3 regions of the Tepidibacillus sp. HK-1 genome follow, and region 2 is predicted to be linked to each of the others. Evidence: a T-box and tRNA genes for the amino acid it is inferred to sense, from the RefSeq annotation. Region 2 holds a T-box; the other regions hold tRNA genes.
What was found. A T-box is a leader RNA that pairs with one kind of tRNA and senses whether it is charged. The one in region 2 lies ahead of BEN26_RS04220 (valine--tRNA ligase), so its partner is inferred to be a tRNA-Val.
Positions count from the first base shown of each region.

Region 1: it has a tRNA-Val gene. The T-box ahead of BEN26_RS04220 (valine--tRNA ligase) is inferred to sense a tRNA for this amino acid. The anticodon was not compared.
Region 3: it has a tRNA-Val gene. The T-box ahead of BEN26_RS04220 (valine--tRNA ligase) is inferred to sense a tRNA for this amino acid. The anticodon was not compared.

Region 1 covers NZ_BDGM02000011.1:12,678-22,768, reverse strand. Annotated here, with positions in the region: gene yabQ (spore cortex biosynthesis protein YabQ) at 1-474, shown strand, start outside; gene BEN26_RS07125 (FtsB family cell division protein) at 502-804, shown strand; gene BEN26_RS07120 (S1 domain-containing RNA-binding protein) at 897-1,304, shown strand; tRNA gene BEN26_RS07115 (tRNA-Met) at 1,459-1,534, shown strand; tRNA gene BEN26_RS07110 (tRNA-Met) at 1,656-1,732, shown strand; tRNA gene BEN26_RS07105 (tRNA-Glu) at 1,737-1,811, shown strand; tRNA gene BEN26_RS07100 (tRNA-Val) at 1,918-1,993, shown strand; gene spoIIE (stage II sporulation protein E) at 2,314-4,806, shown strand; gene BEN26_RS07090 (vWA domain-containing protein) at 4,885-5,601, shown strand; gene BEN26_RS07085 (protein kinase domain-containing protein) at 5,585-6,508, shown strand; gene BEN26_RS07080 (threonine/serine exporter family protein) at 6,548-7,282, shown strand; gene BEN26_RS07075 (threonine/serine exporter family protein) at 7,305-7,754, shown strand; gene tilS (tRNA lysidine(34) synthetase TilS) at 7,732-9,111, shown strand; gene hpt (hypoxanthine phosphoribosyltransferase) at 9,195-9,734, shown strand; gene ftsH (ATP-dependent zinc metalloprotease FtsH) at 9,804-10,091, shown strand, end outside.
Region 2 covers NZ_BDGM02000006.1:9,064-19,154, forward strand. Annotated here, with positions in the region: gene BEN26_RS04205 (GspE/PulE family protein) at 1-1,251, opposite strand, end outside; gene murC (UDP-N-acetylmuramate--L-alanine ligase) at 1,438-2,826, opposite strand; gene BEN26_RS04215 (bifunctional folylpolyglutamate synthase/dihydrofolate synthase) at 2,842-4,173, opposite strand; gene BEN26_RS04220 (valine--tRNA ligase) at 4,199-6,859, opposite strand; T-box leader at 6,912-7,161, opposite strand; gene BEN26_RS04225 (GNAT family N-acetyltransferase) at 7,259-7,816, opposite strand; gene BEN26_RS04230 (GNAT family N-acetyltransferase) at 7,801-8,370, opposite strand; gene BEN26_RS04235 (phosphotransferase) at 8,888-9,892, opposite strand; gene BEN26_RS04240 (phosphotransferase) at 9,920-10,091, opposite strand, start outside.
Region 3 covers NZ_BDGM02000008.1:22,253-32,343, forward strand. Annotated here, with positions in the region: gene BEN26_RS05630 (putative hydro-lyase) at 249-1,025, opposite strand; gene BEN26_RS05635 (carbon-nitrogen family hydrolase) at 1,142-1,933, opposite strand; gene BEN26_RS05640 (aspartyl-phosphate phosphatase Spo0E family protein) at 2,217-2,381, shown strand; gene BEN26_RS05645 (hypothetical protein) at 2,378-2,887, opposite strand; gene BEN26_RS05650 (NAD(P)H-dependent flavin oxidoreductase) at 2,909-3,982, opposite strand; gene BEN26_RS05655 (hypothetical protein) at 4,240-4,389, opposite strand; gene BEN26_RS05660 (hypothetical protein) at 4,666-4,812, opposite strand; tRNA gene BEN26_RS05665 (tRNA-Val) at 5,035-5,110, opposite strand; tRNA gene BEN26_RS05670 (tRNA-Leu) at 5,144-5,232, opposite strand; tRNA gene BEN26_RS05675 (tRNA-Ile) at 5,245-5,320, opposite strand; tRNA gene BEN26_RS05680 (tRNA-Asp) at 5,357-5,433, opposite strand; tRNA gene BEN26_RS05685 (tRNA-Met) at 5,476-5,551, opposite strand; gene BEN26_RS05690 (hypothetical protein) at 5,798-6,283, shown strand; gene thpR (RNA 2',3'-cyclic phosphodiesterase) at 6,337-6,891, opposite strand; gene BEN26_RS05700 (phosphatidylglycerophosphatase A family protein) at 6,894-7,442, opposite strand; gene BEN26_RS05705 (2'-5' RNA ligase family protein) at 7,860-8,366, shown strand; gene BEN26_RS05710 (GNAT family N-acetyltransferase) at 8,410-8,847, shown strand; gene BEN26_RS05715 (PHP domain-containing protein) at 8,918-9,745, opposite strand; gene BEN26_RS05720 (hypothetical protein) at 9,847-10,091, shown strand, end outside.

The sequences.
Region 1 (10,091 bases), on a different contig from region 2:
AGTGGATTTTTTGTTGGAATGATCTTTGATAGCTATCGGGAGCTAAAAAAGGAAATAGATCTACCTCAGTGGATCGTCTTTATTTTTGATGTAAGTTTTGGTGTTTTTTCTGCTCTTTTCATCTTTCGTTTGTTATTATGGAGTAATGATGGACAACTTCGTTTATCAATATTATTAACATTTATAATCGGTTTATGGTTCTATTATATTACAATAAGTAAGATCATTTTAAAATTTTGGAGTAAGTTGTATCATCTAATCAAAACCATATGGGTCTTGGTGATTCATGCAATCAATATTCTTGTGATTAAACCAGTCATTTTAATTTATAAGTTGTTTATTTCAATACTTACCTTTCTTTTTGCAATGTTTATACCTATCTTGAAGTTTATACAAAAGTTTTCAACTAGAGTTAAGCAAAAAGCAGGATTTTCCTCCTTTTTGAAGAAACTATTTACGCGTAAGAAGAATTAGCCTAATTTTTAATGGAGGATAACTGTCATGTCAAAAAAAAATCAAATCAATCATGCGAGTAGAAAAAGAATACATGCAATTATTCTTCTTTTAATGACTTTTATAGTTTGGGCGGGGTTTACCGGCTACAATCAGTGGATAGATATTAAAGAAAAAAAAGCTAAACTAGTGGAATTGCAGAAACAAGAGCAACAAGTGGCTGAAACCAAAAGGGAATTAGAAAAGAAAGTAATGCTTTTGCAAAACAAGGAATACATAGCAGAGATGGCACGAAAATATTACTTTTTATCTAAGCCTGGAGAGTTTATTATTATTACCCCTGAGGAATAGATTGGTAAACGATCATTATTGACATGTTTTCTGAGCATCAGTTATAATCTCATTAGTCTATTCTTTATTCTTTAAGGAGGAAGTTTTAATACATGTCAATTGAAATAGGCAGCAAAGTTAAAGGGAAAGTAACAGGAATTACCCATTTCGGTGCGTTTATTGAGCTGCCAAGTGGTGAAACCGGTTTAATTCATATTTCCGAAATTGCTGATAGTTATGTAAAGGATGTAAATGAATTTTTAAAAGTAAATGACATGATTACGGTTAAGGTGATTAATGTCGAAAAGGATGGAAAGATCGGCCTTTCTTTAAAGAAAGCACAGGAAAAACCAGTAGAACATACACCGAAAGAAAGACCACAAAAATCTACACGTCGTCAATCAAATGAAAGTTTTGATGACAAGTTGAACAAGTTCTTAAAAGATAGTGAAGAACGACTTTCTACATTACGCAAAAGCACCGATTCTAAACGAGGGGGTCGTGGCGCCCGTCGCGGTTAAATCATATATGTGGTATTATACTTTGTGGCTATTTGGTCACAAAGTATAATTATTTCCTGCCAGTGATAATGATTCCCTTCATAAAAAAGTATGTTTTTGAAAAAGACAGTTGACTTCCTTTTCAAAGTTATTATATAATAAATATTGTGACTGACGCGGGGTGGAGCAGTTGGTAGCTCGTCGGGCTCATAACCCGAAGGTCGCAGGTTCAAGTCCTGTCCCCGCAACCAATTAAACCATTTGTACTACGTCGATTGGCATCCTTGATCAAATGAAATCGGAGTGCCTGTGGTACAACCAATTAAACCATTTGTACTACGTTGATCCATAATAGGATCATTTATTATATATGGCGGTGTAGCTCAGCTGGCTAGAGCGTACGGTTCATACCCGTGAGGTCGGGGGTTCGATTCCCTCCGCCGCTACCATACTGGCCCGTTGGTCAAGTGGTTAAGACACCGCCCTTTCACGGCGGTAACAGGGGTTCGAATCCCCTACGGGTCACCACAAGAAGAAGACAGAGGTAAGAGATCAGAGGTCAGAGAGAAAGAAAGGACTTCGAAGAAAAACATTCAATCTGACATCCGACTTCCGGCATCTGAAATCTGTATTTGGACGATTAGCTCAGCTGGGAGAGCACCTGCCTTACAAGCAGGGGGTCGGCGGTTCGATCCCGTCATCGTCCACCATTTTAATACTTACATAAAACACGCTTAGGCGTGTTTTTTTTTTTTAAAGATTAAGAAAGTATAACTTTCTTCCATTTCCATCTTATGCTTTTATGAAAAAATATTTTAGGAAGTTTTGTCGGAAATGGTACCTATTCTAAGTAAATCGACAGATATTTGCGGGAGCATTTGTTCTTAAACCCCTTAAGTTTGTATAAACCCTTGTCGGTTAGGTAGATTTTGTCGTAATTTTTTTAAAAGCTGTCTCCTTGTTTTGACAAATTTTGTTTACCTTTCTGTTTATAATAAATGACACAATAGGAAATCGGGTGGTGTCATTTATGTTTAAAAAATTTATTTTAAAGAATGGTTTATTGGTTCAATCAGGGACAGTTTCTACGTATTTAAATCAAATAGGCGATCTGTTGCACCAAAAAGTAATGGGTTTTTTTTATCTCCTTTTTAAAAGATGGGAATTCGGTTATTTGGTAATGGGTTTTTTATTAGGTAGAGCGGTTATTCTGAATGATATGTCTCCCTTTGCTATTCCTTTCTTCGCTTTAATGTATCATTTGAAAAAAGAGAAGTTATTATATATTAGTTTAGCCATCTTATTTGGTACAAATCTTACAGATAGCCGTCATTCAGCTATTATCTTTTCGGGTATGGTGATCTATTTCTTTGTTCAAAAATGGTTAGTTACAAAAAACAAAGCAGACTTATCCTATGCTCCATTTCTCGTTTCACTCTCTATGGCCATTCCCCAAGGGACAAACCTTTTTTATCAACAAGTTAATGAAATCTATCCTTGGGTAATGGCTGGGATCGAAACAGCCTTAGGGTTTATCTTAACCTTAATCTTCGCCCAATCTTTGCCTATTCTTATCTACCAAAAGGATCAAGTCTCTTTAAATCAAGAAGAGATTATTGGGTTAATTATTCTTTTAGCTTCGACGATGACTGGAACTGTAGGTTGGACTATTCAGGATTATTCCATTGAGCATATCATCTCTCGCTATCTGATTTTAATATTTGCTTTTGTTGGTGGTGGTGCGATTGGTTCATCTGTTGGTGTTGTTACCGGATTGATCTTAAGTTTGTCTAACACAAATGCTGTTTATCAAATTAGTTTGTTAGCTTTTTCAGGACTTTTAGCAGGTTTATTAAAACAAGCAAATAAATTAGGTGTTGCATTCGGTTTAGTGATCGGTACAACGATTTTATCCATTTATTTAGGAGACCAAAACGAGATTTGGATTTCTTTTGCTGAATCAATGATTGCTTTAGTTTTCTTTGTTTTAACCCCTAAGTCATTGATCAAGCAAATCGCCACATTTATTCCTGGTACAAGTGAATACCATCTTCATTATCAAGAGTATGTTTCAAAAATAAGATCAGTTACTTCAGGGAAGATCGATCAGTTTGCAAATATGTTTACCCAATTAGCAAATAGTTTTAAAGAAATCTCAGCCCCTACGAGGATTGATCAAAGTGAACAAATTGACCACTTTATGAGCCAGGTGGCGGAAAAACATTGTCAAACTTGTTGGAAAAGAAATAAATGTTGGAATGAGGAATTTTTTAAAACTTATCGAATCATGACGGAATTGATGACAATCATCGAAACGAAAGGAAAAATAACGAAAAAGAATATTCCCAGTGAGTGGGCCGACCATTGTGTAAAATCGGATCAAACCTCTTTTCATTTAATGGATGTTTATGACAGTTATAGTGACCATTTATATTGGAAAAATCAATTAGAAGAAAGTAGACAATTAGTCGCCCATCAATTATACGGTGTCTCTCAAGTGATGAAAGATTTAGCTCAAGAAATACAAAAAGACGGTAAAGATTTGGGTATACAGGAACAACAAATCCATCAAGCCTTAGAAAGGTTAGGTCTGTCTGTACGCCAAGTAAATATTATTCGACTAGAGGAGGGTAATGTCGAAATAGAAGTGACTCAACCAAATTGTAATGGAAGGGATGAGTGTATCAAGATTGTTGCTCCATTAATTTCAGAGGTGCTCAATGAAAATATCATCGTAAATAACAAGGAATGTCAATTCAAGAAAGACGGCTCATGTAAAATGTGTTTACGATCTGCAAAAACCTATGAAGTAGATACAGGATATGCAGGAGCAGCAAAAGGAGGAAAATGGTTATCTGGTGATAGTTTTAGTACAATCGAGGTTAGCAACGGGAAATATGCTGTTGCTTTAAGTGATGGCATGGGAAATGGTGAGCGTGCTCGAACAGAAAGTAAAGCGACTTTGGAGTTGTTAAAACAGTTATTACAATCAGGAATTGAAGAAACGATTGCAATAAAGACGATTAACTCTGTATTACTATTACGTTCTCAAGAGGAAATTTTCTCGACTGTTGACTTGGCAATTGTGGACTTATTTAATGCAAAAACCAAGTTTCTTAAGGTCGGATCGACGCCTAGTTTTATTAAACGCAGTGATGAGGTCATCATGATATCTGCTAATAATTTACCAGTAGGCATTATCCAAGACATTGACATTGAGAGTATCGAAGTAGCACTTCAACCTGGGGATTTATTGATTATGATGACAGACGGCATCTATGACTCACCAAAACGAACGGCAAATAAGGAGTTATGGATGAAAAGAATGATACAGGAAATTGAATCCGATCTTCCGCAGGAATTTGCCGACTTATTGTTAGAAAAGGTAGTTCGATATTTGCAAGGGGAAATTAGAGATGATATGACTGTGGTTGTCTCCAAAATTGACAAGTATCAACCAGAATGGGCAACAATAAAAATTCCTGGACTGTCCAAAATTGAAAGGGAAAGAATAGTTAATTAGAAAACATTGTGTTTTAAGCGATTACGTATAACTGCTCCCCTTTGTGGAAATGAATGGTATTAAACAGGGGGGAGCAAAATGAATGAAACTTTAGTTTTCAATCAAATTACTTTAATTACAGATGGTTGTTCGAACCAAGGCTATTCACCGATTGAAGCTGCCAGACAAGCTTATCAAAAGGGAATTATTATAAATGTGATAGGGATCACTGATGGAGGTCAAATTGGAAAACAAGGTATTCTTGAAATTGAAGGGATTGCAAAGGCCGGAGGCGGACTGAGCCAGATCGTTCCTGTAGAAAGGGTAAAGAAAACAGTTCAATTTGTTACTAGACAAGCAATGAACAAAACAATTACCCAAGTTGTTAACGCACAACTCGTACAAATTTTAGGGGAGAAAGATTTAGTTGAAATCTCCCCTAATCAAAGGTTAAAGGTTGCAAATATGATGGATGAAATGGCAGAACATAGTCATCTTAAGGTTTTATTATTAATTGACCAAAGTGCAAGTATGCTAAAAAAAATGGAAAAGGTACAAGAAGCAATCGTTGACTTCCAATTAAGTTTATTGTCTAGAGCTGGGGAGAGCTCAATTTCGATTGTTATCTTTCCAGGCAATCCTGATCTCCTTAATATTAAAATTCCTTGGACGAAAGATATTAAGAAGGTAGATACCATATTACATCAAATGGTACCACAGGGAAATACACCTACTGGATCAGCTATTTTAAAAAGCATTGATCTATTTTATCAATCAAAACATAAACAAGGGTTGCTTGATGAATATGTTGTTTAATCGTTCCCATAAAGAAACTTTTCGTTCAGGTAAGGTGATTAAGGGTAAATGGAATGGTAGACAGTATATTGTGAGGCGGTCACTTGGCTCAGGGGAAAATGGCACGGTTTATTTGGTTCAATCATCTGGAAAACTATATGCTTTAAAAATAAGTCCTATCTCAATTGATCTCGGTTATGAAATTACAGTGATACAGCGTCTTAGTGAAACCCAAGGTCCAAGCCTTGGGTTTTCCGTATTTGACATTGATGATTTTATTGATGATGATGAACATTATTCTTTTTATGTAATGCCTTATGTACAGGGTATCTCTATTAAATATTTCTTTTATGGAAAAAGTGAGAAGGATTATTTAAAAATATTTATAAAAATGCTTAAATTATTAGAAGTGATTCATAAAGAAGGGTGGGCATTTGGCGATTTAAAACCTGAGCATTTTTTAATTGATCCTGACTTAGGAAAACTCTCAATGATTGACTTTGGAGGTGTAACAAAGTTTGGTGAAGGAATTAGGCAGTACACAGAAATATATGATAGGGGAAGCTGGGGGGCAGGGACTAGAAAGGCTGACCCACATTACGATTTATTTTCTATCGTCATGATTTTATTACAACTTACTTTAGGTGAACAGAAATTTTATCAAATTTATCGATCACATCGTAGTTTTCATGAACTTTATGATATAATACCTAATATTCATGCTTTGAAAAATTTGTCACCTATTTTAATAAAAATTCTAAATGGAACTTATACATCAGCAGGTTTAGCAATTGAAGAATGTTTAAAATTCTTAGGAGGCTCTAAGAATACCACTACTAAGAAACCATGGAATTGGATTGAATGGCTATTTACTTCATCGATCATCTTTTTTATTCTTATGTTTGGACGATTGATTTACTTGTGGTAAGGGGGAAGCCCTTTTGTGAAAGAAAATGTAGCTGATATTATGGAAGTCTGTTTATTAGCTGGAAAAATCATGTTATCAAGTGGCGCGGAAACTTATCGTGTTGAGGATACGATGAATCGCATTGCAAAAGCCTACTCTGTTTATGAAACAAATAGTTATGTGACGCCTACGGGTATATTTCTAACCATTCAAGGTAGAAATAAAGAAGATGTCCAAACTAAATTTATGCGTATTTCTGAACGTTTAATTGATTTAAATAAAGTTGCTTTGGTCAATGATATTTCACGTAAGATCAGCTCAGGAATCATGTCGATTGACTTAGCATACGAAAAATTGTTAGAAGTTGAAAAGGAGGAGCCACTTTATCCATTTTGGCTTCAAATATTGGCCGCTTCAGTTGCGAGTGCTTTTTTTTCGTTAATGTTTGGAGGAGGTTGGCAAGATGTAACTCCAGCATTATTTGCAGGCGGTATTGGTTTCATCCTTTTTATTTATATTCATCGTATAGTACAAGTTAAATTTTTTGCAGAGATCTTAGCTGCTTTCATCATTGGAGCAATCGCTTATCTTTTTTATTATTTTGGGATGGATATTCATTTAGATAAAGTGATTATCGGATCGATTATGCCATTAGTACCAGGAGTGCTTATAACAAACGCAGTTAGAGATCTTATGGCTGGCGATTTAGTATCTGGTTTGGCGCGCGGGGCAGAGGCCTTTTTTACAGCCTTTGCGATCGGAGCTGGAATTGCAGTATTTATTGCAATGATTTAGTGGATTAGGGTATGGTGTGAACATGAATTTTGAAACATTTTATACAAGTTTTTTTGCAACGATGGCCTTTGGTATTATTTTTAACGTTCCTAAGAGGTCAATGATTAGTGGTGGAATCATTGGAATGTTAGGATGGGCTCTTTATATTTGGCTAACAGGACAATATCATTTTGATATGGTTTTTGCTACCTTGATCGCTGCATTTTTTGTTGCTACAGTAAGTCAATTATTGGCAAGGTATCACAAGATGCCAGTAACTGTGTTTAGTGTTTCGGGAATTATTCCTTTAGTACCAGGTGGATTAGCTTATGATACTATGCGCCATTTTGTAGAAAATGATTATTCAATCGCAATTAAATATGCAACAAAGACATTGTTGATATCGGGAGCAATTGCCTTTGGACTTATTTTTTCAGGGGTTATTTCTCAAATCTTAAGAAGGAATGACAATGCAAATGTTAAGGAAGATTAAACAAACAATTGAGGCTTATCAAATGATAGAAACTGAGAAACCTATCATTATCGGTTTATCTGGAGGACCAGATTCTATGGTTCTATTAGATGCCCTCTCTAAAATCACTTCTAATCCTTTGGTTGCAGTTCATCTTAATCATCAATTAAGGGGAAAGGAATCTGATGATGATGCTCAATTTGTTTTGGAACAGTGCAAGAAAAGAAACATTCCTATTGAAATAAGCACAGTGAATATCGCTGATTATATGAAAGAAACGGGTTTGGGAACTGAAGAAGCTGGTAGAGAAAAAAGATATCAATTCTATTATGAAGTAGCACAAAAACGGAACGCAGATATGATTGCCTTAGGGCATCACTTGAATGATCAAGCGGAAACAGTATTGATGAGAATCATTAGAGGGACAGGCGTTCACGGGCTTGGAGGAATTCCTTATGTTCGTGTATGGAAAGGCTTAAAGATTATACGGCCACTATTAGATATAACAAGGCAAGAAATTGAAAATTATAGTCATACTTTTGCTATTCCCTATAGAATAGATAAGAGTAATTTTTCTACAAATTATTTTCGGAATCAAATCAGACTAGAAATCATTCCTTACTTAAAAAAATATAATCAACAAATCAATAATCATTTACATCATTTAGGGAAAATTACTCAAGATGAAGATAAATATGTACAAAAGTTAGCAGAAGAAGTTTTGGAAAAATGTATCATTGAGAAGAATACTCATTCATATACTTTAAATACTATTTTATTACAAAAATTGGAGATTGCTTTACAAAGAAGATTGATTCATCTAATATTAAGTTATCTGATTTTATCAGAAGAATTTGGTTATAAGCATATTGAAGATATTCTTTATCTCATTAGACAGAAAGAACCTTCCAAGTCTTTAGATTTGCCTGGGATACGCGTTTATCGAAACTATGATCAGATCGTTTTCACCACCCAAATGGTAAAAACAGACACTCCATCTTTTTATATCGAGATGGAAGTTCCAGGGGAGGCTACATTATCTTTCATTGGAAAGCGTTTTAAAACGATTCTTTCTGATCGGTTTTTAGAGCTTGAAGGAATATGGGCAGTATTTGATTATGAAAAATTAAATAGCAAAGAACCTATCATCATTCGTTCTCGGATGCCTGGGGATCGAATGACGGTATTTGGAATGCAAGGAACAAAAAAAGTAAAGGATCTTTTTATTGATGAAAAGGTCCCAAAATCTAGTCGTGATTTACAACCAATTATAGAAATTGATCGCGAGATCATTTGGATTCCCGGTGTAAAACGTTCTAATATCGCTTTAATTTCTGAACAAACAAAGAAGTTTTTATATATCATCATGACAACATGACTGATTATATATACATAATATAAACAATGTTAAATACCATAAGGTATTATAAATGATCACCAAATTTTTATAGGAGGATGGATATGGAAAATGACATCAAAGAAATACTAATCACAAAAGAAGAAATTGAGCAAAAGGTCAGTGAATTAGGATCTATTTTAAGTAAAGAATATGAAGGAAAGACCCCATTGATGGTTTGTGTGCTCAAAGGGGCGACGCTATTTATGTCGGATCTAGTCAGACATATGAATATTCATGTAGAAATGGATTTTATGGCTGTCTCAAGTTATGGAGCTTCTACTGAATCTTCTGGTGTGGTACGTATTTTGAAGGATTTGGATACAACAATTGAAGGAAGAGATATTATTATCGTTGAAGATATCATTGATAGTGGTCTTACATTAAGTTATTTGGTTGATCTTTTTAACAGAAGAAACATCAACTCAATAAAAATCGTTACTTTATTAGATAAACCGCATAGAAGAAAGGTCTCATTAACCCCGGATTTAAGTGGGTTTGTTATCCCTGATGAATTTGTGGTAGGTTATGGTTTAGATTATAATGAAAGGTACCGTAATTTTCCATATATTGGCGTACTTAAACCAGAAGTGTACTCCCGTTAAGTATGTCTATTGTGGGGACTTTTTCTTTTATGATAAAATAATGAAAGTGTTCATGAGAGGAGGTAAGAGATGAACCGCTTTGTAAGAAATACCGGATTTTATTTACTAATTTTCTTACTGACAGTTGGAATTGTTAGTTTTTTTACAAAACCTGGTACAACAACAGAGCAAATCAGTTATACCCAATTTAAAACTGAATTAGCTGAAGGCAAATATAGCGAGATTACTGCTCGTCCAGATGGAATCACTTACCGAATAGAAGGTGTGTATAAAGCCGGTGCAGATAGTAAAAAGCAGTTTTATACAAATGCACCCTTTAGTGAAGGATTTTTAGCAGATCTTACCAATGCCCCTGTT
Region 2 (10,091 bases):
TAACCGAGTCATACTTGATACAGCATCATTGGTATGTAATGTACTTAAAACCAGATGTCCTGTTAGTGCAGAACGGATTGCCATTTCTGCCGTTTCTGTATCACGAATTTCCCCAACCATGATAATATTAGGATCTTGACGTAAAATAGATCTTAAACCTTTAGCAAACGTTAGTTCAATTTTTTCATTTACTTGAACTTGGTTAACTCCTTGCAGTTGATATTCCACAGGATCTTCTACAGTGATGATATTTACATCGTCATGATTTAATTCATTAAGTGCTGCATAGAGTGTGGAAGTTTTCCCACTACCAGTTGGTCCTGTAATTAAGATCAATCCATATGCTTTTTTAAACATTCGGCGAAATTTTTGTGCATGCTCTTCTGTAAAACCAAGTTGTTCAATGTGTTTTACTGCTTGACTTAAATCTAATAATCTTAAAACTACTTTTTCACCATTAACGGTAGGAAGAGTAGAAACCCTAATATCTATGGTACGATGGTCAATTACCATTTGGATACGGCCATCTTGAGGCAGTCGTTTTTCAGCAATATTAAGGTTCGCCATCACCTTTAGTCTTGCTGTTACAATTGGTTGCATATGTTTGGATACCGTTTGTTCCGTACGAATGACGCCATCGACACGAAAACGAATCCTTAATTCATGATCTGTCGGATCAAAATGGATGTCACTTGCTTGTTGCTGAACGGCATTTTGAATAATTTGATTCACCATTCGACGAATCGGTGCATCATCCGATTGATTCTCTTCATCTTCATCTTCCTCTTTTGGAAGTTGTTGCATAATCTCTTTTACTGTTTCCTGCATCCCGTAATAGCGATCAATCGTTTTTGATAATTCATCTTTGGTTGCAATCACAGGTTCAATTTGAAAACCGGTGGTCATTCTCAAATCATCAATTGCATAATAATCTAAAGGATCAGCCATGGCAACAGTAAGTTTATTTCCTTTTTTTTTAATTGGAATAACTTGATAACGAATAGCTAACGATTCTGGAATAATCTGGGCGATTGAGCGATCGATCTGATATTTATATAAACTAACGTGAGGGATTCCTAATTGGAATTCTAATACTTCGATCAATTGTTGTTCTGTAATAAAACCATTTGTAATCAAGGTATCTCCTAATCTTTTTTTGGTTTGCTTTTGGATCTTTAATGCTTGCTCTAACTGCTCCTGTGTAATTAGACCACTTTCTACTAAAATATCTCCGATCCGTTTTTTTGCCATAAAAAGTATCCACCCTTCAACCCTCGGAATAGGACTATTGAACTATAATTCTTAATCTTTATATATTCGTTAAAAGGAGTCGTTTCCCTGCAATGATTCAATTGTTAATCAAGGAAATTTTTTTAAAAAACTGTGGCAAAAGGAAAGACACCCTTCACAACAAGAAGGATGCCTCATTGGTCACAATCATTCGATTTCTTTTTTCTTTCTCTTCCAAACCTCTGCCAGTTGGGAAGCTACCTTCCAAATATCTCCTGCTCCCATCGTTAGGATCAGATCATTTGGTCTTGATGATTCAACTAAATAGTCGAATACTTCTTCTTTTGTAGGAAAAAATTTCACGTTTCCATTACTGTTTTGGCGGATTAATTCCACCAATTTTTGAGCATTAACCCCTTCAATCTTATTATCACCCGCAGGAGAATAGATATTGGTGATGATTACTTCGTCTGCTTCTGCAAAAGCACGGCTAAATTGATCTAAAAGGAAAAAGGTACGTGTATAACGTTGAGGTTGAAATACAGCTACAATTCTCTTTTCAGTTGCTTTGGCAGCACTAATCGTCGCTTGAATTTCTGTAGGATGATGGGCATAGTCATCAACAACTGTCATTCCATTATATTCCCCAATCACTTGGAATCTTCTTTTTGCTCCTGTGAATTCATGTAAAGCCCGAGCAATTCCTTCAAAGGAAATGTCTGCTTCAAGACCAACAATCAGGGTAGCCATTGCATTTAAAATATTATGTTTACCAGGAATTGATAATTGCACTTGCCCTAACTCTTTTCCATGATAAACAGCAGTAAAAGAAACCGTTCGATCAACAAAAGTAAGCTCTTTTGCATACATATCTGCCTTTGGATCAAATCCAAATGTGATCACTTTACCTTTTAAGTCTGGAAGAAGCTCTTGTATGTAAGAATCATCGTAGCACACGACAGCGATCCCGTCATGTTTAACTTGATTAAGAAACTTGCAATAAGCTTCTTTTAAATTATCAAAATTTCCATCATAGTTTTCTAAATGATCGGCTTCAATATTGGTTACAACAGCAATTGATGGAAAGTATTGCAGAAAAGTCCCATCGCTTTCATCGGCTTCAGCAACCACATATTCACCTTTCCCAGCTTTAGCATTACTGCCAATATTCAAAACCTCTCCACCGATTACAAAGGTTGGGTCTAATTGATTATATTCCATGACTAAAGCTATCATTGAGGAGGTTGTTGTTTTTCCATGAGCTCCAGCAACAGCAACCCCTTTCTTTTCATTTAAAAGTCTTGCCAACATTTCAGATCTGTGAATAAGAGGAATATTCTGTTTCTCCGCTGCTAGCAATTCGACATTGTTTTTTGGGATATCTGTGGAATAGACAACTAATTCCGCACCGTCAATATTGGATTCGTGATGGCCAATAAAAATATTTGCTCCCCTAGCACCTAACTTATCTGTTAAATCCTTACGAGTGACATCAGAACCGCTTACTTGATATCCTAAATCAAGCATGACGCGAGCAATGGCACTCATTCCATAGCCACCAATCCCAATAAAATGAACATGTTGTGTTTTATTCACCTTATTCACCAACCTTCAATTCTTTTCACGTTCGTTTAAAAGAAATCGACGAACATCAGAAATCATATACAATGACCCAGTAATGATCACTAGATCATCAGGGTCAGCCATTTGAATCGCCCGATCAACAGCTTGTTGCCAATTAGAAATCTCTATCACTTCTTTTTGTTGATCAATAGAATGAATCTTATTTCTTACGTCTTCTGTTTTTGCTGCTCTTGGAAAATCAGGTTCTGTCACAATCAGCAGATCAGCAATGGGAAGTATCGCTTGATAAAAGTTGCTAATCGCTTTATCTGCTAAAATCCCTGTAACCATGATACAGCGCTGATAAGAAAATAGAGAAATGGTCTCTGCTAAGCTTTTAGCCCCTTCAGGATTATGAGCACCATCGATCACGATTTTAGGCTGTTCAGAAAGCACTTCTAATCGGCCTGGCCAAAACGTGCTTTTCATCCCTGAATAAAATGCCTCTTCATCTATATAGAAAGCATAGAACTGCCGCAAAACATCTAATGCCATAAGTGAGACAGCCGCATTTTTCACTTGGTGTGGGCCTAACATCCTAATTTGAATCTCAGGCATGGTCAAAAAAGGGTCTGTAAAATCAAAGGAACTTCCCTCTTGATTTATTTTATTGGCAGTAAAAGTAAAGTGTTCATTTAACTGATAAATTGGGGCTTTTTTAGACGCAGCCATTTCCTTGATCACTTGTAAAGCCTCTTCATCTTCAACCCCGGAAATAACAGGAACACCTGGTTTGATAATCCCCGCCTTTTCCCATGCAATTTCTTTGATGGTATCTCCTAATAGATTCATATGATCGTATCCCACATTAGTGATCACAGATACAATAGGGTGAACCACATTGGTGGAATCTAGCCTTCCTCCAAGCCCTGTTTCCCAAACCACTACATCAGGATAAGCTATAGTCGCAAAATATTGAATAGCAATCGCTGTTACCACTTCAAACTCAGTTGGCGCCCCCAATTCCAAATGGGAGAGCTCTTCAGCTAAAGGGATCACCTGATTTAAGGTCTTAACTAAGTCCTCGCCTGAAATATCCTTGCCATTTACTTGAATTCGATTGGTAAATTCAATTAAATAAGGAGAGGTAAAGGTACCTACTTTATAACCAGATTTCCTTAAGACTTGGCTAATAAAGCTTACTGTTGACCCTTTACCGTTCGTCCCTGCAACATGGACAAATTTAACCCTTCGTTCAGGATGGTCTAATCTCTCTAACATCCATTCCATACGATCTAGTCCTGGTTTAATCCCTAATGTTTTTAAACTGTGAATCCATTCAATTGCTTCTTCCTTTGTTCTCACTTTACCTAACCCCATGACAATCCACCACTCTCAAAATATACTATGACATTTTTAGCTCTTTGATTCTTGCTAATACTTTGTCTCTTTTTTCTAGATAGTCTTGCTCTTTTTCTTTTTCTTTGGCTACAACGTCAGCAGGTGCTTTATCTACAAAACCTTTATTAGCTAATTTCTTTTGAACTCGTTCTACTTCAAAATTAAGGGTCTCTAATTCTTTTTCCAATCTGCTTATTTCTTGACTAATGTCAATTAAGCCAGCTAAAGGCAAGTAAATCTCTGCTCCTGTCACGATGGCGGACATTGCTTTTTCAGGTGAAGTAACCTCTGTAGAGATTTCTAAGGTTTCTGGATTACAGAACTTTTTAATATATGAGATTCCTTTGAGTAAAATCTCTTCATTGGTTTTATTCACTGGTTTAATGAGAAGCTGAATTTTTTTACTTAATGGCACATTGACTTCTGCACGGATATTACGAACAGAGCGGATCACATCCATTAATAATACCATTTCTTTAGCTGCTTGTTCATTAACAAATTCTTCACGATATTCTGGCCAGCTTGCTAGAGTAATACTTTCCCCTTCATGTGGAAGGTGTTGCCAAATCTCTTCTGTAATAAATGGCATATAAGGGTGTAACAAACGTAAGGTACGATCTAAGACATAGGTAAGAACCGATTTCGTCGTTTTCTTCGCTTGCTCATGGTCACCATATAAAGGAAGTTTGGCTAATTCAATATACCAGTCACAAAATTCATCCCATATGAAGTTGGTCAACATTCTTCCAGCCTCACCAAATTCATATTGTTCTAACAGTCTTGTGACATCTTTTACTGTTTCATTAAAACGATGTAAAATCCATTGATCCGCAGACGTTAATGTACCTGATAAATCAATATCTTTTACAGAAAAATCGCCTAAGTTCATGATGGTAAAACGGGAAGCATTCCAAATTTTATTTGCAAAATTGCGGGCAGCTTCTACCCTTTCAAAATGGAATCTTAAGTCTTGCCCAGGCGTACCCCCTGTTGCCAGCATGAAACGTAGGGCATCTGCACCATATTGATCAATCACTTCGATTGGATCAATTCCATTTCCTAAGGATTTGGACATTTTTCTTCCTTCACTATCACGAACCAAGCCATGAATATAAACATCTTTAAATGGATTTTCTCCTGTAAATTCTAGGGCAGTAAAGATCATTCGTGCTACCCAGAAGAAGATGATGTCATATCCAGTTACCAATACATCTGTTGGGTAAAATCTTTGTAAATCTTCCGTTTGCTCTGGCCACCCCATCGTCGAAAATGGCCATAAACCAGAACTAAACCAAGTGTCTAAGACATCTTCATCTTGATTAAGAAGGGAATTGCCACAGTTTGAACATGATTTTGGCTCTTCCATTTGGACGATTGTTTCGCCACAATCTTCACAGTACCAAGCAGGTATACGATGACCCCACCATAATTGTCTGGAAATACACCAGTCGCGAATATTTTCAATCCAATTTAGATAGATCTTTTCAAAACGTTCTGGTACAAAGTGAACACCATTACCGCTTTTTTGTTGTTGAATTGCTTTTTCTGCCAGAGGCTTCATCTTCACAAACCATTGGGTAGATAAATAGGGTTCAACAACCGCCCCTGTTCGTTGACTATGTCCAACAGAATGAAGATGTTCTTCAATTTTAAAAAGAATCCCTTGTTCCTGAAGATCTTTGACAATTTGTTTACGACATTCAAAACGATCCATGCCTTGATATTTTCCAGCATTCTCGTTCATATGTCCTGATTCATCCATCACTAAAACCTGTGGAAGTTGATGACGTAAGCCAATTTCAAAGTCATTCGGATCATGGGCAGGTGTTATTTTTACTGCACCACTTCCAAACTCTTTTTCAACATATTCGTCTGCAATAATTGGAACCTCACGGCCTGTAATAGGTAAGACTACCGTTTTGCCGATTAAATGTTGATAACGTTCATCATTTGGATGCACAGCAACCGCAGTATCCCCTAACATGGTTTCAGGACGAGTAGTGGCAACGACAATATGACCACTTCCATCCTTCAGTGGGTATTTCATATGATATAATGCACCCATGATTTCTTTATATTCTACTTCAATATCTGATAAAGCGGTTCTTGCTTCTGGATCCCAGTTAATAATATATTTTCCACGATAGATGAGTCCTTTTTCATAAAGACTAACAAAAACCTTACGAACTGCTTGGGATAAGCCTTCATCAAGGGTAAAACGCTCTCTAGAATAATCTAAAGAGAGTCCTAATTTGGCCCATTGTTCATGAATTCGATTAGCATACTTTTCTTTCCATTCCCATGCGTGCTCAAGAAATTTTTCCCGACCAAGATCATAGCGGCTAATCCCTTCTTCTCGAAGCTTTGCCTCTACTTTGGCTTGCGTCGCTATTCCAGCGTGATCTGTTCCTGGTAACCATAAAGCGTCATATCCCTGCATTCGCTTCATCCGAATGATGATATCCTGTAAAGAGAAGTCCAATGCATGACCAATATGCAACATCCCTGTCACATTGGGTGGTGGAATCACAATACTATAGGGTTGTTTTGATGTATCTTTGCCTGCTTTAAAAAATTCGTGCTCTAACCAATATTCATACCACTTTTTCTCAATATCCTTCGGATCGTATTGAGTTGGGATTTGTAATTCAAGTTGTTCAGCCATTTATTTTCCTCCTATTCATAATACCCATAAAATATAAAAAACCCTTTCCATCCCAAAGGACGAAAAGAGTTTGTTTTCGCGGTGCCACCTTTGTTCATGAAACACAACTAGCTTAGACCTAGGTCTATTTGTGTGTTCATGCACTCAATCAGTAACGGTTGATGATCCGGTCCATTCTACATCATTTCAAATGGACAACTTCAGGGCGACCTTCAGTAACTTCTGCCTTAGGAAACCTTACAGCTAATGGTTTCCCTCTCTTGAAGGTAAGGTTACTTACTCCTCCCTTTCATGGTTATTCCTCTATTTACATGTTAACCGACAAAATATTTAACTATATTGTAATCACAACAAAAGATAAAGTCAAATTTCTTTTTACAATTATTCTATGAAAGTAGGTCATTGGTTGTTCATGAACTCATCTTTTAATATACCCATATAGATCACATCCCAAAACCTACCATGACGGTAAAGCTGCTGACGTAAGCGTCCCTCTTCTTTAAAACCGGCTTTAAGATAAGCTCGATGTCCCCTTTCATTAAATTGATAATGACGTAACACCACTTTGTTTAAGTTCATTTCCATAAAAGTGAAGTGAAGTAGCGTTTTGATTGCATCAGTTCCATAACCTTTACTTAAGTGCTTCTGATCGCCTATCACAATTCCTAATTCAGCGACTCGATTCCGCCAATCGATATGATGTAAGCTAATATGGCCGATATAGGATTCCTCTCCCTCAGGAAGATCTAGTGCATGGATAGAAAAGTGTTGATCTGTTTTTGAGGGTTGTTGAGCCTGATCCCCAAAATTCTTGGATAACTCCATTGGCATAGGAAGGGTACCCCATTGCAAATTTTCCGTAATGTGAGGATCATTAAACCATTGGTTAAATAATGGTGCCTTTTCTGGATCGATGGTCTTAAGCTGAACTCTCTTTCCTTTTAAAAGGTTTTCCATCTCTCTTCATCCTCCTTTTGGTAGCGTTCAAGGTACTCTTCTCGAAGAATAGACATCATCACTTCATCGTAAAATTGACCATTGCGGTACAAAAATCTTCTTCTTCTACCTTCTTCAACAAAGCCAAGCTTTTGATAGCTTTTGATCGCTCTTTCATTAAAAGCATAAACCCCTAATTCAACTCGCTGTAATCCTAATTCTTGAAACCCTATATAGAGACATAAACGAAAAGCCTCTGTTCCATATCCTTTCCCCCAATAATCTTTATCTCCTATAAAAATCCCTGCGATTGCCCATTGATTTTTCCAACTAATAGAATGTAACCCAACACTTCCAATCATTCGATCATCTGCTCGCGTATAAATGGAAAAGACAAACTTATCATCCTGCTTTAAAAGGTTATCGTACCAACGATGTTCCTCTGCAAGCGTCTTTGGAAAACGTGTTTGTGGTGATAAATATTGGGTGACTTCTGGATCATTCACCCATTCTAGGTATTTGGATAGATTTTCTCTTTCTACCGCTTTTAATTGAACCAGCTTTCCTTTTAACATCATAACCCTCCCCCTTTTTTATTTAATTCTTTATCATGGTAAAACAAAAAAGACTCGTTCCTGATAAGTTCACCATTGGAACTTACCGCACGAGTCTTTTATCCCCACGGTGTAGCAAAAAGCTTGGAATCGCTCGGACCTGTCTTTGCCTTTGCAAACGGAACCCTAGTTTCCCTTCCATTGTTAGAAATTATTATATTGACATTTATATCGCATGTCAATATAAAATTGGAATATTTTTTAAAAGTTCTGATATTAACCAAATGGATCTTTACTACATAAAGTATAGAAGATATAAAATAGGGTAATTGCTGATTAAGGAATATACAAACCCAAATGATAACGTAAAGGATGTGTGGTCATATGGATGGGTTGAAAAGGTTTCGTTTAATCCTTCGTACAATCCTCTTTCCTCTTATTGTTTTGCAATTTTTGAGAACCTTATTTTTCCCGACTCCGTTTGATGTGTTCATTTTATTCATTCTTTTCATTGCTTATATTGGTTTTATGATGAATATTATATAAATTGTTGGTCAATAAACCATATGATTTCTTTCATTTGACCCCAACGAATCTGAAGTTTTTTTAAATACTGTTCTTCTAATCCATACTGTTGCTTTTCCTCGTATTTTTTTGCTAAGGTGAAAATTCGTTCTGGAAAAAAAAGGTATATTGCTAATAATTTCTTTTCCGGTTCTGTCAAGGAAACAATTTTTTGATAGCGATCAAACCACTCTTGCGCCCAAAAACGGTGTTCTTTGTTTAAAATATATTTTCGGATAAAATTAGCCAAATCTCTAACAGGCGTATCAAGACTTACATGGTCAAAGTCAATCAATACCATTTTACCATTTGGTTTAAGTAGCATATTCCGATGATGAAATTTGCCGTGGCAGATGGTTTTCCGTAAATCACCAATCGAGTTATATTGTATGACCCATTGAGTTAAATGTTCTAAAGCTTCTTCAGACCATTCCTTGAGAAATGGTAGATAACTTAAAAAGACATGTTCAAAGGTGGTTAAAGATTCTTTTCTCGTTAATTTCTTTTGGTATTTTTTTAACCACTTTAAGCGTTCTTCCCATGAATTGCGAAGATACGTTTCATCAACAAAATGATAAGAAAATGGTTCGGGGTTATATTCAAACCCCAGCTTATGAAGATGAGCCATCACCTTTACCATGATCAAGAAATGAGGCCGATGATTTAAAGTTAAGTGTTCACCTTCAACCCACTTTGTCACATAAACAATCCCATTTTTGACTGGTACAAACGGTTCAGCAAATTTATTAGAAACAATTGTAGAAGTATTCCATCTATGTTCCTGTAAGAATTGTAAAATCTCATTCATCCGTATGGCTTGCGACCCACTCATATTTGCTTTTTTAACGGCAAAAACACCTAGTTGGGTTTCTATTTTCGCTACTGAACCATACCATTTTATCTGACTTACCTGAAAATCATACTCATCGATTACGTGGGGATGTATATCAAATTCAAACCATTCTTGGGTAAGGACCATGATATGCTCCTCCCTAATTACGTCAACTTAAAGTTGAAAATAAACATACAAGACCTGATAAAGTTGCTCAGTATTGATCTGCAACCCTACTAATTGTTGATATTGCCTCTCTAAAGAGTATCCCTTTTGAGGCACCTTTGCAATAAAATAGATATAAAGAAATTTCCATAGATCATGCGGATAGGACAAGTAGGTTAAA
Region 3 (10,091 bases), on a different contig from region 2:
TATAGTAAAACATTCTCTTTCCCAAATCGCAAGAATAGAATAAGAAAAGGTTTGTATATTCCATCGCGCTCCGTCATCCGTTCCCTTCTATAAGAGAGAAGGGCACTTGAAAGCACACAAAGTGTACAAGTCGTGCTACACAGCTAAAGCTGTTCGTCACGCTATGTCGCAGCTTATGGAATATACAAACCCCTAAATGACAACGGAAAATTCAACAAACATTTGTTATCAGGTAATCTATGTTTAATTTATCTAGCAAGTTTGGCCGTTGGATAATCCGTAATGAGCATGTGCCCTGGGGCATGAGTAATCGTGATATCTGGTTTGCTATTTAATAGAGCGACTTGAGGCGTCACACCACATGCCCAAAACACAGGTACTTCATTTTCTGCGATGTCAATAGAATCGCCAAAGTCTGGTGAATGGATGTCTTTGATACCAATTTGGGTAGGATCTCCTATATGAATAGGGGAACCATGTGCACTAGGAAACCTAGAAGTAATTTCGACAACACGAGGGATTAAAGAATAATGAAATGGTCTCATACTTACAACTTGATTTCCTCTAAAAGATCCTGCTGGTTCAGTCTCAATATTCGTAATATACATCGCCACGTTTTTCCCTTGGTTGATGTGTTTTACGGGTATTCCATTATTTATTAATTCATTTTCAAAAGTGAAACTGCATCCTAGAAGAAAGGTTACAAAATCATCTTGCCAAATATCCTTTATATCCAATGGTTCATCAACGAATTCACCATTTTTAAATACTCGGTATTTAGGAACATCGGTTCTTATATCAATGATATCATCTGAATATTTTTTTATATAAGGTGAACCGGTATCCGTAATCTCTAATATTGGACAAGGTTTGGGATTTCTGATACAAAATAAAAGAAAATCATAAGCGTATTTTTTCGGTAGAATGACTACGTTTGCTTGTAATCGATCCATCCCATAACCTGTCGTAGGTTTCGTAAATTCATTGGCTCTAATTTTCATTCTTAATTGTTGAACATTTTCCATCTCATCACCCCATCTTTTAAATAAATGGTATGTAATATTATCGAACAAAAGAAGCTCTATTCGGAAAATAAGTCGTTACCAATACCACTCATCTTAATCCTCCTTCTTTTCTTTGACTAAAAATAAAATTCTTCTTTACGGTCTTTAAATACAGGAATTCTGTTCCTTATCTCTGGAACAATGGACAAATCAAGTTCTGCCGTAATAATTTCTTCCTCTTCTGTACCTTCAGCAATCACCTCTCCCCATGGATCAATAATCATCGAATGGCCAAAGAATGTATTATTCGGGTCACTTCCCACACGATTCGTTGCAACCACAAACATTTGGTTCTCAATTGCTCGAGCAATAAGGAGACTTCTCCAATGATATAAGCGAGGATGTGGCCATTCTGCTGGGACAAATAATACTTCCATCCCATCTAATGCCATCGAACGTATTAACTCTGGAAAACGAATATCATAACAAATGACGATTCCGGCTTTATGGCCATATAAATCAAAAGTGAAACGTTTGTTACCGGGTTCAAGATACTTTTCTTCATTCATGAGTCGAAATAGATGAATTTTATCATAGTAGCCTCGTACATCACCATGATTATCAATGACATAAGTAGTATTAAAGACCTTAATATTCCTCACATTCGCCACCGAACCTGGGATGATATAGGAACCATATTGCTTAGCGATTGCCGTGAAGGAGGATTTAACCATTTCTCCATCTCGATCTCCATTTTTAAGAGCGTTTTCAAGATCATACCCCAAATTCCACATTTCGGGAGCAAGCACCACATTGGATTGCTGCTGCTTGAGAGCCCTATGCATCGTGTCTACTAACCGTTGTCTATTTACTTCAGATTGGCCAAATTGAATATCCATTTGGATTGCAGAAACTTTTATTTTATCCATTACTATTCAATCCCCTTACTATTATCGTGTGAGTTTCTCTATGACTAATGTCATCATACAACAAAAACTGCCAAGTGTCATGCGGCATTTCGTCTAATTTTGTAAGTTTTTACAATTCTTATCTAAGGCAAAAACCTTAATATATTCAATTTTGTACATTTGCTTAAATTTAAAAAAAAATTTTATGTAAAAATTGTGAATTTGTTTATAGTCAGCTAATAAAAATTATGTTATTATTTGTCATGTTGTGTAAAAACATCCACTGAAAGGCGTTTGATATATTTTGTCTGAACAACTTATAGAACAATTTGAAAATTTGCGAGAAGAAATGATTCAATCTGCTATGAAATATGGTTTGACTCATCCAGTCGTTATCAAGTTAAGCCAATCTTTAGACAAATTACATATCGAAATATTGAAAGAACAGCAACAAAAAAAGAACATTTAATCAGTAAACAGTTCCTCAAAATCAATTGTCCATCGATCTGTAACTGAATTTCTTTTTAGTAGAAAATTCATTTTCCTTTTTTCTCTTCCCCCTTCTTTCCAATATAAGTTTACTTCTATGGGAATTTCAAATGACATTAGATTGAATGTGTTCGTCTTATCAAAAATAGTCGTTCTTGAGATAGTATCGATTTTATCCATTTCAACCAATAGTGAAGGTATTTCCTTATATTTATTTTTCGAAAGCAACATTTTAAACAACTGTTTATCATTTTGATTTAAAGACATCAAAAATACATCAACAAGATCATATGGGTTAAGTGTGATTAAATATTGCTCTATTTTTCCTGCTGCTTTATATACCATGACTTGATGGCCAGGATCTAGATTTCTAGTTATATGCGTAATTTGTATTGGAAAAAAAGATATACAAATATCACCATTTTGCATTGGCGTGAAGATTACTAGGTGTGTAATAAAAAAACCTTGAAATATTAAAACTTTCAAGGATTTTTACTACTAATATCTTTACATAGACATCATCAGTTCAGCTTCTTGAACGAGCTCTTTCATCAATTTTTTAACAGTAATAATCTCATTTAATCGATACCCATTTGAACCGGTAAAAATCAATCCGTTTGAAATATTCCCTTTCACTGCCTCGATAAGTGCTTTTGATATACAATAAGGAGTCGTTTTAGGGTCGCAAGTGACTAAACAATCATAGCACTTTTTTACAGGTATTCTTTCTCCTTCAACTGTTTTAACAAACTCATTATGGATGGCTCTTCCTGGAAGACCAACAGGACTTTTTACAAGGTTGATATCCTCTTGTTTTGAACGAATAAATGCCTGTTTGTAATTAACATCTGCATCACATTCTTCTGTAGCAATAAAGCGAGTTCCCATCTGTACTCCGGAGACTCCTAATTTTAAATATTTTGCAATATCTTGACCATTAAAAATACCTCCTGCAGCAATAATAGGGATACGTTTTTTATATTTTTCTTCAAATGAATGTAACGCTTCTCTTACATCACTTAAGATTTGAGAAAGATTTATTTTAGATTTTAATTCATCAATGGAAAAACCCAAATGTCCACCTGCTTCAGGTCCTTCAACAATCATTAAATCAGGTAAATATTCATACCTTTTGTCCCATAGCTTCGTCATTAGATATGCTGCTTTTCCTGAAGAGACAATCGGTGCGATTTTCGTTTTTGTGCCTTTAATAAATTCAGGTAATTCCTTAGGTAACCCGGCTCCAGAAACAATAATGTCTATTTTTTCCTCTACCGCGGTTCTTACCATTTCCTTATAATGGTTCATGGCCACCATAAGGTTAACCCCTATAATGCCTTTGGGACTTAACTCCCGTGCCTTACTAATTTCTTTTCTTAGAGCTCTTATATTAGCAAGAAGAGCATTGTTTTCGAAATCTGGTTCATTAAAACCAATTTGCACCCCAGAAATGATCCCAATTCCTCCCTCATTTGCTACAGCTGAGGCTAACCTAGAACGAGAAACACCTACGCCCATTCCTCCTTGAATAATAGGTACTGACGCTATTAAATCTCCTAACGAGAGTGAAGGTAATTTCATAAAATCGACTCCTTGAATTTGTTTAATGATTATCATTGTTTGCATTATAACGTTTTAAACCTTTAAAGTAAATATTTCACTTGAATTAGTTAGTATAAGTTTGACAATTTTGGAGATTTCGTAAGCAAAAAAAAACAAACCTTCCTATAATAGAAAGGTTTGTTTCCATATCTTTAATATCTCTTTCACTAGGTTGAATAGGTCTTTTATATGAACTCAGTATCTTACTGTATTATAAATAAAATAATTGCAAGTTCTTACTTTTTGGCTAGATAAAAATCCCAAACAGCTTCTTGTTCTTTTTTTGTTAAATACTCTTCAAAGCTCATCATTTTACCTTTATAGTTTACAACGTAATCTAATAAATCTTTTTGACGAGCTACCTCTTCCACTTTGTAGATTGCCATCCCAATCACCTCTTTTTTAATTTCAATCTCATTATACAACATTTTTTAGTCTATGATTGTGAAAATTATAACAAAAATATGAACATCGTTAAAGTTTAAATCTTTAGAAAAATCAATTAAATACTTTAACAGCAGCTAATTTTATTAGATTTCCAGAATTTAATATCTAATAAAAATTTTATGACTATTTTATATGTGAAAACGATAACAATTTATTATTATGTATTACGGGATAGCAATAAAGAACAACAGCTACGTTTGTTTGTAGCTGTTAGTTTATCGACGATCACTTACTAATTTAACCACCCTTGTATATTTCCCCTTTTTTACCTCTTCAGGAGTTGCATCTTCATCTAGTGCATCCATCTCCATACTTGGTGCAATGGTAGGCTCCTTTTCTTTAGGACTGATTTTCTTATCCACGATGATTCATCTCCTTTTCTTTACCTTATGTTCATTATGCTCCATAAATTGGATTTCATTCTTTATATTGTCGCTATTATCATCCATTTACTTATCACCTCTGTACCCTTTCAGGAATAACATCTTGAAAGATGGTGGTCTAAAAAATAAAAAAAGGGTTTATATCCGACCATCAACTTTCCAAAATCTTTTATGGCCTTCAAACCCTTGATATATAAAGTATGGTGACCCCGACTGGGTTCGAACCAGCGACCCCCACCCTGTCAAGATGGTGCTCTCCCGGCTGAGCTACGGAGTCACATATATTCGACGTTGTTACACTCAATTTAGATGGTGCCGAGGACCGGACTTGAACCGGTACGGTAGTCACCTACCGCAGGATTTTAAGTCCTGTGCGTCTGCCAATTCCGCCACCCCGGCAGGACTTTTAAATGGTGGGCCCAACAGGACTCGAACCTGTGACCAATCGGTTATGAGCCGACCGCTCTACCAACTGAGCTATAGGCCCCTACTAATTTAACTTTAAACAAATACTTTTTTAAAATGGCGGAGCTGACGGGATTCGAACCCGCGGTCTCCTGCGTGACAGGCAGGCATGTTAGGCCTCTACACCACAGCTCCATAATATAAATGGGAATATTCGACGTAGTGCAAATAGTTTATTGGTTGCGGGGACAGGATTTGAACCTGCGACCTTCGGGTTATGAGCCCGACGAGCTACCAACTGCTCCACCCCGCGTCATTACATAATAAAATTAGCGACAAAAATTATTATATATGATTTATAACATTTATGCAACAATTTTTAAAAATAGTTTTATCCCTTAAACCTCTTGGTCTTTGGGACAAAAGTAATTTTACCTAGAGTACAATAATTTGTCAATAGTATTGTCACATATATTTAGTGAATTGGGTTTACAATAACATTGTCAGTGTATACATGAATACCATTGACTTGAACCATGGTTAAGGAGAGTGTTGCATTTTGGCCAAACAAATAAAAGACAGACAAATCGCTTATGTAAATAAAGAAACAAATCTGTTGGTGTCACAAATCGTAAGTGGAACTCAATCACTACTACAGCAGACTAAACAATTACAGAGCAATCCATCATTAGTTGTACCTATACAACAATCTCAACTTACGTCGTCCACTGCATCTAACAACATGCAAATGTCTCAACAAAATTTCAAAACGCAACAACTTGGGCGGGCACAACAACATACTAGCGTCCCTGAAATGCAGCATTTAGATCAAATGCTACAAAAATTTTATAACGAGATTGGTAAGATGGAAACCGAATACAACCAATTGAAATCAGCCAATATGAATCCTTTACATCTTCAGCAATTGATGCAACAAAAAGCAAATGCGCTCCAATCATTTAGTAATCAAATACAACAAACAATCAATCAGGTTCAATTATCAAGTCAAACGAATCAAATTTATGAATCAGGCCATGGTTTCTAAAAAGTTTTGGCTGTTGAAATTCATCAACAGCCTCTCATATTTTCATACAAAGCTCATTTCTCTCGTTCATTTAAAAACTCTTTAGTTAAAATAGGTTGATATTTTACCCCAGAAACCGTAAAAACTGACTGGTATAAAGTTAGAGAAGTTACTTGCCATACAGAAGACGTTAGTTTAAAATTTTCCTTTTTAAAGGGAACATTCACCTTTCTTGCTAATGTTACATGAGGAGTATACTTTGGCTTTGCATCGAATGTAATCTTTGTTTTTGTCAATGCTTCAACAAAATTTTGGTAAAGTTTGTTTAACATTTGCAAGTCCCCATGAACATCAGCCCATAAAATATTAGGCTTATTTTCGCTAGGAAAGGCACTTATATTCTTTAACTGTAATTGAAAAGGGGATACATTTTTTACAGCCTCATTTAATGCTTGGTCTAACGATTCCATCTCTTTTTCATCGACTTCCCCTAAAAAAAGAAGAGTAATATGCCAATTTTCTTCTGGTACCCATTTTCCCAATTGTAAGCTGTTGCGAATAATTGGCAATTGTTGTTTAAGTTCATTTTTTACATGTTCAGCTAGCTTAAGTGCAACAAATAATCTCATAGCTAAACCACATTATCCTCAGTCATTTGTTCTTCTATTTCTTCCACCATTTCTTGCACATCTCTTAATCGATGGGCAATACGTCCTGCCGCTGAAGCAGCGATTCCAGCAACAAGGTCATCCAAAAACGTATGAACACCTTTACCGTTTTTTGTATCCAACTTTTTAATTATTCCCACTTTATCTTTATCTAAATATCCAAAAGTGGTCACTGCAATGCTTCCATAACCAAAGACAGAGCCTAATGCCATTGTTTCATCAATTCCAAAAAGTCCTTCATCAGACTCAACAAGAGATTGCAATGGTTCAGTTAACAAACCTTTTTCAGCCAATACGTCTAACTCGATCCCAACAAGTAATGCATGTTGAACTTCACGTTTTTCTAATACTTTGTTTACACTTTCCAGGCAAAGCTCCATGGTTAAATCTTTATTATATGGCAATTGTAATTCATAGACGATTTCTGCAATGTCTTCCAATGTAACACCGCGTTCTCTTAATCTCTGTAACGCTGCAGCTTTTACCTCTTTACTTGGTACCCTTCTTTTCAATACCTGTCACCTCCAAAAATATCTTTCTCCATCATATCACTTTCTCTACATATACAAAATAAACTTCATTATATATATTATTAAAAAAAAGAGTAGCAGTGAATCATGCTTACACTGCCACCCTTATCAAATATAAAATAAAAATAGATAAAGATTATTGATTTTGATGTTGATCCAGTCTTTGAATTAAATAGGCTAAACCATAACTCATTCCAACTAAAAAAAGCAAAGCAATAAAAACAATAAAAATGACTGCCATTTTATTCCTCCTTCATGTAAAAAAACTCTTTCTTAGTTTATACGGAAAAAAGGCAATTTATTCTTTCATTGTATTTACCAAAATATTTCATATTTCAAATTCTTTTGATAAAATAGGTTTATGAACCTAATGATAGGTTGAAAAAGGAGGAAAAAGGTATGAAATATGGTATTGTGATTTACCCCCAAAAGGAAATACAGGATTGGGCGAATTCATTACGAAAACGTTATGATTCTCATTACACATTAATTCCGCCCCATATTACAATTAAAGAGGCTTTTGAGATAGAAAATATAAACGAGGCTATTCAATATATTGAAAACATTACAAGTCAAATTCCTCCTTTTACATTAAAACTAAGCAAAGTCGGTACTTTTCTTCCTATCTCTCCTGTTGTATATGTAGGGTTTGAAAAAAATCCTGTTATTTATGAATTACAAGAAAAACTAAACGCTGACATCTTAAAGCGGCCATTAAAACATCAATTTATTCCACATATGACCATTGCTCAAGATTTGCATGAACAAGAAATACATGATGTATATGGTAGATTGAAATTGGAAAATTTAAATAAGTCTATACTGGTCGATCGAATTCATTTGTGTTATCAGATTGAGAATCAATCATGGACAGTTTATCAAACTTTTTTATTAACAGGAAAATAATAGCAGTGAATTTAAATATTCGTAGCAAATTTGAGGTGAGTTTATGCAAAAGTTGATATACAAACTCGTAACAAATCTACAAGAATTAAAGGATGCTTTTTCTATTAGAGAAGTTGTTTTTATCGATGAACAACAAGTTCCAAAAGAACTAGAAATGGATGAATACGATAATACAGCAACTCACTTTATTGTCTATGATGATAAACGTCCTGTAGCAACTGCAAGAATGAGGGAATACCATGACCCCTCCACCGTCAAGATTGAGAGAGTCGCTGTCCTGAAGGATGAGCGAGGTAAAGGTATTGGAAAAAAATTAATGACTTTTATTGAACAAGAAGCTTTAAAAATGGGATTTAAAACCCTAAGATTAAACGCTCAACGACATGCCGAAACGTTTTATAAAGACCTAGGATATATGACCATCAGCGAACCGTTCGATGAGGCCGGTATTGAACATGTTACCATGGAAAAGAAAAGTTAAGGTTTTTTAAAATGTACCTCATCCTTCGTGATATCTCATTAACATGTATGTCGAAAGAGTAGAGATATTCCTATCTTCTTAAATTTTTTAAACGTTCCACAACCTGATAGGGAACCATTTTTGTCCCTATTGGCGCGTGGAACATCTCGCCATTCCTTGAACCATGAAAATCAGAACCAGCGGTTACAATTATTCCGTAAGTTTCTCCCATTTCTTGATACCGTTTTTCTGCCTCTTCATCGTGATCAGGATGAAAAGCCTCAATTCCTTTAAGCCCGTATTTAATCAATCTAACAACCATTTCATCATCATCGTATAATCCTGGATGGGCTAATACTGGGACTCCTCCAGCTTTTTTAATAATATCAATTCCTTCCTCTGGAGAAATTCGAATCGGATTTACGTAGGCCTTTCCCTTTTTTCCAAGGTACAAATCAAAAGCTTCTTCCATGGTATCAACCACTTTCTTCTCGATCAATACTTCAGCAATATGAGGTCGACCAACATTAGCCCCTTCTCTTCTAATTTTCTTTTTCACTTCATCTAATGTGATCTGTATGCCAAGCTCATTTAATTTGACTATTATCATTTCATTTCGTTTATCCCTTGCTTTTTGCAGTTCATCAAGCGTATTTAAAAATTCCTTATCTTGGTAGCGAATAAAATAACCAAGAACATGAATATCTTGTCCTTTTTCTACAGTACTCATCTCAATTCCAGGAACAACCTCAATTCCTATTTTTTCAGCCATTTCAATCGCTTCATCAATTCCACTCACTGAATCGTGATCTGTGACGCCTAAAGCAGCCAATCCTGCTTCTTTTGCTAATTTGACGTTATCTGCAGGTGCATTTAGACCATCTGATGCAGTGCTATGCGAATGCAAATCTGCTCTCATCCTTTTCACTCCTTAAAAAAAATTCACAAAAATAACAGGTATTTTGAACAAGGCATCCCTCATAAACGTTTTAATACAATAAAGTTAAAGGAGGCCGTTTTGTGCACATTAACGTAAAGTCTGGATTTAAAATTGTAAAACCCTCTTCAAGAATTGATAAAGTATTTGAATCTCAAGGGTTCAAGAAAAAAGGGGGCAAAGACTTTCCCTACTATCGTCTAAGAATAGATGATATTTGCACACGAACGAGTTATGAATTACAGGTACCCGTACAGGAAATCTATTTAAGTCCAAAAGAATCTCTATATAAATTTCAGGAGATGATTATTCATACCCGATCTCCAGT